Regions from separate parts of the Promicromonospora vindobonensis genome, predicted to be linked through region 2. Evidence: riboswitches for the same ligand, from Rfam matches in the RefSeq annotation. Region 2 holds a riboswitch; the other holds the start of a gene.
What was found. Region 2 has a riboswitch for cyclic di-AMP ahead of ACFS27_RS04685 (C40 family peptidase). Riboswitches for the same ligand answer to the same signal wherever they lie in the genome.

Region 1 (3,230 bases), 1.5 Mb from region 2:
CCGGAGCCGTGCCGAGCGAGAGGTTGATGACGTCCGCACCGTTGTCGGCGGCCCAGCGAATGCCGTCCGCGATGTCCTGCGACGAGCCGGAGCCCGCCTCGAGCACCTTGACCGGGAGCACCTTGGCGCCCGGCGCCACCCCCGCGACCCCGATGCCGTTGTCTGCCGCGGCGGCGACGATGCCTGCCACGTGCGTGCCGTGCTCGTCCCCGTCATTCCTGCCGTCGGGGCCCCGGAAGTCCCCTTCGCCGCACGGGCGGACCTCGGCACAGCCCGCGAAGGTGGCGCCCGGAAGAAGCTGGCCCGCCAGGTCCGGCTGGTCGAAGTCGACACCTGTGTCGACCACTGCCACCACGGCGCCGTCGCCGGTGCTGGCCGCCCAGGCGGCCTCGGCGTTGATCTGGTCCAGGCCCCACTGCTTGTCCCGGAGGGGGTCACTGGTTGCGGCCTGCGCACCCGGCGCCACCGCGACGAGCGCTGCCACGGCGAGCACCGCGGAGGTGGCGACGCCGACGACTGACTTCCTGTCCATATAAGCCCCCATTGTTTGCACAGGGGCTGGATTACCCCCGAACCGGGCCAAACCTAGGGGTACCGGACAGGCGCAGAACAGGGCAGATGGCTCGTAGCGGGTGAAATTTACACAATCGCAATCAGTAGTGGTGCCGATCGCCGGTCAGGCCCAGGCCTCGGAGAGCTCACCCTCGTCCGTGGCCTCCCTGGAGAGCCGGAGTGCCGCGATCGCCGCTCCGAGCAACAGGGCGACCACCCAGGCGCCGAGCTGGTGACCGTCGGACACGATGGCGGCAGCGGCAAGCTCGTTCCAGACGATGCCCGCAGCGGACCACGGGTCCTCGGTGATCGCCGAGCCGGGCCAGATGTTGTCCTGCACGGCCAGGAGGGCCGGACCGGCGGCCTGCAGGACCCAGACGACCCCTGCGGCGGGCAGCCAGCCGAGGAGCTCGATGGGCTTGCTGTCCACGGCGAGGCCGAACGCGATGCCCAGCGCCACCGCGAAGAGCCACCACGTACCCGTCGGGGACACCGGGTTGCCCGGGAGGAGCCCCCAGAGCCAGCCGTCGAGGAGCACCACCGGCAGGGCGAGCGCGAGACCCCGCAGGGCTGCCGGGCCGAGCGCCGTCAGGAGGCCGGCACCGAGCCCGACGGAGCCGGCGGCGCCGGCGATCACGAGCATCCCGAGCGGCGCGGCGTCACCGGGCACGCTCCCGCGCATCGCGATCCACCAGGAGGCGCCCCCCGTGCCTGCCATGGCGAGGAAGGTGCCCGTGATCGCAGCACCGGCACCCGCCCGCCCCGAGGCCGGGAGGCCCGCCGTGACCCCGCCGAGGAGCCCTCCGATCAGGGCCATGATGACCAGACCGACCACGGCGTCGTCGGCCGTGAAGGGGAGGGGCAGAAAGGTGGAGCCGCCCCGGCTCGACCCTTCCGAAATGCCTGTGACCTCGTATAACGCCTGAAGAAGCCACGGCAAGAAGCCGCAGACCCACCATGCGACGGCACTGATGAGAAGCACCCACCAGGCGGAGATGCGGTACGCACTTTCGGCCATGCCGCCGAACGGTAGCGGATGTATGTGATGTCGGTCATAACCGCTGAAGACCGGAACGACGTAAATCTGCGTCTTCGTGGGGTCAGACCGTAATGCGTAACCCGATCGTGACTTTTCCCGTGAACGTGTGTACTTTGACTTCTGCTCCCCCGCAACGGTGGGAGTCGTGAGCCGGACGCCGAATCCTGTCACCGGTTCATGACCAGACGTTCGAGACAGGAGCGGGGGACCCACTTCCCGGGCGACAGCAGGATCGTCGTCCTCGGGGTGAAGCCGGACGGAAACCCCCCAGTAGCCGTGCGGCCGGGTGTGTACTCCTACCCGAACCCGACAGCTGACCTCGCAGGCGGTACAGGAGACATTTAGGTGACGAACTCCCTTCGCGGACGGCATCGTGACAGCCGCCCGGCCATGACACCGCTGACCATCCTCGCTCGTACCGCCACCGAGAACGCCGGCACCGTCGCCCGCCGTGGTGCTATCGCCGCAGCAGCAGGTGGCGTCCTGATCTCCACCATCGCGACGACGGCTCACGCAGCCCCGGCGATGGACCTCAAGACCGACGTGAAGACCGCCAAGCTCAACTCGGTCGACCTGAACTCCCTCACCGCGGTCGCCAAGCAGGCCGTCGTGAACTCCCCCACCGTGACCGTCCCTGCCGACGCAATGATGCCGACCGAGATGGAAGCCCTTGGCACCTCGTCGGACGCCGACGGCAAGAAGGGCGGCGAGGAGGGCGAAGGCCCTGCCGTCGTCTCGGTCGACGCACCGGACCCGGTGCCGGTCGGCCAGCAGGCCATCAACATCGCCTTCAACTACCTGGGCATCACGTACGTGCTGGGCGGTAACTCGCCGGCCGAGGGCATGGACTGCTCTGGCCTGATCCAGTACGTGTACGCGCAGCTCGGCGTGGGCCTGCCGCACTCGTCCGGCGCGATGCTCAGCTCCGGCTACCAGGTCACGTACCCGGAGCCCGGCGACATCGTCTGGACGCCCGGCCACGTGGCTCTCTACGCGGGCGACGGCATGATCATCGAGGCCTGGGCCGCCGGCATGCCGGTGCGCTACACGGAGATGTGGCAGAACAGCCCGACGTTCATCCGCGTCGTCTGAAGTTTTGGCCTGAGCCGTAAGTCCTCAGCCTGAGGACGTCAGCCGCAGGACCAGCAGTTCATCGCGAGGCGTCGCCTCCGCGCCGGGTTCCCGCCCGACGCCGGAGGCGGCGCCTTCCGCGTTCCCGCGTCGATCACGGGCTAACGTTGCCGCCGGGCGTCACACGGCGCCGGTACGCCACCGTGACGTACGACGAACGAAAGCCGACGGTAGCCAGATGCGGTTCAGCAGCCCCGCGGGTCGTGAGGGCGGGCGGGGTGTTGCACTACGGCGCCGCCCTGGCCAGCTCGTGATCGCCGGCTTCGTCGGTGCCATAGCTGTCGGCACGCTGCTCCTGCTGCTCCCGATCGCTGCGTCCGGCGAGTCGGCCACGTTCATGGAGGCCCTGTTCACCGCGACCTCGGCCGTGTGTGTCACCGGGCTGATCGTCACGGACACCCCGGTGTTCTGGTCCGGGTTCGGCGAGGCGGTGATCCTGGTGCTCATCCAGATCGGCGGACTCGGGGTCATGACCGTCGCCTCGCTGCTCGGTGTCCTGGTCTCACGA
Region 2 (3,230 bases):
ATGCGTCCCGCGGCGGCCTGGGCGTGCGCGGCCTGGAGCTGGGCCAGGGACTCGTTGACGTGCAGGGTCCCGCTGAACGCTGCGACGGGGTCGACGTCGTCGCGCAGCCGGGGCAGGCGCGTCAGCAGCATGTTCACCTTGAGCTGCGCGCCCTCGGGGTACGCGGACGCGGCGGGCTCGCCGCCGAGCAGCCGGTCCAGCTCCGCCGGGGCGCAGCCGGCGAGCACGTGCCCGGCCGTGACGCCTCTGGTGCGCCCGTCGGCGTCGGTCCAGGTGACGTCGGCGCCCGAGGTGCCGGGGTCCACCGCTGTGACGGTCGCCGAGGTGACGATCGTCGCGCCGGCGGCCGCTGCGGCGTCGCGCAGTGCGCCGGAGACGGCGCCCATGCCACCCACCGGGACGTCCCAGTCGCCGGTCCCGTTGCCGATGACGTGGTAGAGAAAGCAGCGGTTCTGTCGCAGGGACGGCTCGTCGACGTCGGCGAACGTGCCGATCAGGCCGTCGGTGGCCGCGACGCCGCGCACGACGTCGTCGGCGAAGGTGCGGCGCAGCACGTCGCCGAGGGGTTCCTCGAAGAGGGCGCGCCAGGCTTCCTCCCCCACGCCGTCGACCACCCGGTCCCGGACCACCGAGCGTGGGAGCAAGGGTTCGGTGAGTGTCGGTGCGAGCAGGCGGGCCACCTCCGCGGTCATGGCGTAGAAGCGCCCCCACGCCTCGAAGTCGGCGTCCGCACCGGTCAACCGGCGGAACGAGGCGCGCGTGGCGGCGTCGTCCTGGCTGTCGACGAGCAGGCCGCCGTCGGCCACCGGCGTGTAGGAGGACCAGCGCCGGCGCTTGAGCGTGATGGGGAGGCCGAGCTCCTCGACCACGCGGCGCGGCAGGAGCGAGACGAGGTAGGAGTAGCGCGACAGCCGCGCGTCCACGCCGGCGAACGGGCGGGCCGAGACGGCGGCGCCGCCCACGTGGTCCGCTCGTTCGAGGACCAGGACGGAGCGGCCGCCGCGGGCCGCGTAGGCCGCCGCGGTGAGTCCGTTGTGACCTCCGCCGACGACGACGACGTCGTACCGGGAACGCGTGGAAGCGGGCATGCCCGTCATAGTCCCATGGGGCAGTGATTAACAGGGAGGTTCCATCACAAGTTGGTATGTGACCTAATCGTGACATTCGCGCGACGGGCGGGTACGGTCATGTCACCTCGCCAGTAACGGTGGGGTCCTGGTCCGGACGCCGAGCCCTGTCACCGGATCTGAGCAGCTACGACGTGACAGGGGCGGGGGAACCAAGTAAGCCGGGCACGTGAGTGTCCTTGGGGTGAAGCCTCCTCGTGGGGGGCCGGGTGATCGCTCTCCCCATCCGAACCCGACAGCTCACTTCGTAGGCGTCCGAGGAGATCACTGGTGACCGTACTCACCGACCGTACCCATGACTGGGCGGACGACCAGGCAAACCGTTCCAACAGCCGGGGCAGGCATCGCGCCGACGGCCCCGCGCTCACTCCTTTCACCGCACTGACCCAGACCGCCGCCGAGAATGCCGCCCGCACCGGCGCCATCGCGGTCGTCACGTCCGGCATGCTGGCGTCGGTCTTCACCCAGACCGCCCACACCGCGCCCGCCGAGACGCACACCCAGACCACGCTCGCCAACGCGACGCCGGTCAGCAACACCGTCGACTCCACGACGCGGGCCGGCTTCGCCGAGAACCTCGTCACCAAGGTCAAGGTCACGCAGGACGCCGACTTCTGGGCCGAGCGCGGACGGGTGTCGGTGACGCCGTACGCCGAGACCGAGGCCGGCATCGCCGAGGCCAAGGCGAAGGCGGAGGCCGAGGCGCGTGCCAAGGCAGAGGCCGAGGCGAAGGCCCAGGCAGAGGCTGAGGCGGCCGCAGAGGCCGAGGCCGCAGCCGCGGCCGCCGCGGAAGCCGAAGCAGCGGCCGAGGCGGAATCCGTCGTCGAGACCGTCGCCGACGCGTCCGGCCTCGGCCAGCAGGCCGTCAACCTGGCCCTCGAGTACGTGGGTGTGCCCTACGTGTGGGGCGGAGCCTCCCCCAGCGGCTTCGACTGCTCCGGACTCATCCAGTACGTCTACGGCCAGCTCGGGATCAGCCTCCCGCACAGCTCGAGCGCCATGTCGACCGTCGGCTACCAGGTCTCCGCCGCAGAGGCCCAGCCGGGCGACATCGTATGGACGCCCGGCCACGTCTCCCTCTACGCAGGCAACGGCATGGTCGTGGAGGCCCAGCAGCAGGGCACCCCCGTGCAGTACGGCGAGATGTGGCAGGACAACGCGGTGTTCATCCGCGTAACGGGCTGACCGCTTCGCGCAGCACCCTCCAGACCGAGCACGGGGTGTGTCCAGCCGGACTTCCGGCTGGACACACCCCGTGCTCGTCCGCCGGGCCGGGTCGGGTAACGTCCCGGGCGTGAAGATCCTCGTACCGGACGTGCCCTTCGACCTCGACTTCCCGTCCCGCCTGCCCGACGGTGGAGCCTCCTTCGCGCCCGGCGGCGCCGACGTCGTCGCCACGTACGCGATGAACGACCCGATCCCCGAGGAGCACGCGGACGCCGAGGTGCTGGTCACCTGGTCCAACCCGCCGAAGGTGCTCGCCGACGCCGCCCGTCGGCTGACCGGCCTGCGCTGGGTGCAGACCCTCTCGGCCGGGCCGGACGTCGCGCTGGGCGCCGGGTTCGGCCCCGATGTCGTCATCTCGTCCGGCCAGTCGCTGCACGACGACACCGTCACCGAGCACACCCTCGCGCTGATCCTCGCGTCGGTCCGGCGCATCGACGAGTCGCTGGCCGCGCAGCGGGAGCACCACTGGGCGAAGGAGATCGCGTTCGCCCAGGCGGACCCGGTCACCGGCAGGGAGTACACGCTCGACGGCGCACGGGTGACGATCTGGGGCTTCGGGTCGATCGCTCTGCGGCTGGCTCCCCTGCTGACCGCACTCGGCGCGCAGGTCACCGGCGTCGCCTCGCGTGCGGGAGAACGCTCCGGGTACCCGGTGGTGGGCCCGGAGGGCCTGGACGCGCTGCTGGCCGAGACCGACCTCCTCGTCTCCCTGCTGCCGGCCGTCCCAGCCACCCGGCACATCCTGGGTGACCGGCTGCTGGGCCTGCTGCCGCCGTCGGCGCGGTTCGTCAACGTCGGCCGAGGGGCGACGGTCGACGAGGAGGCCCTCGCGGACGCTCTGCGGTCCGGGCGGCTCGCGGGCGCGGCGCTCGACGT

Region 1: another riboswitch for cyclic di-AMP. It lies ahead of ACFS27_RS11220 (C40 family peptidase); the one in region 2 lies ahead of ACFS27_RS04685 (C40 family peptidase).

What each region holds. Positions count from the first base shown of each region.
Region 1 is NZ_JBHUOG010000001.1:2,480,848-2,484,077, reverse strand. Features, by position in the region: gene ACFS27_RS11230 (S8 family serine peptidase) at 1-532, opposite strand, end outside; gene ACFS27_RS11225 (hypothetical protein) at 677-1,369, opposite strand; cyclic di-AMP (ydaO/yuaA leader) riboswitch at 1,737-1,934, shown strand; gene ACFS27_RS11220 (C40 family peptidase) at 1,982-2,683, shown strand; gene ACFS27_RS11215 (TrkH family potassium uptake protein) at 2,901-3,230, shown strand, end outside.
Region 2 is NZ_JBHUOG010000001.1:983,616-986,845, forward strand. Features, by position in the region: gene ACFS27_RS04680 (phytoene desaturase family protein) at 1-1,088, opposite strand, end outside; cyclic di-AMP (ydaO/yuaA leader) riboswitch at 1,229-1,396, shown strand; gene ACFS27_RS04685 (C40 family peptidase) at 1,398-2,312, shown strand; gene ACFS27_RS04690 (NAD(P)-dependent oxidoreductase) at 2,422-3,230, shown strand, end outside.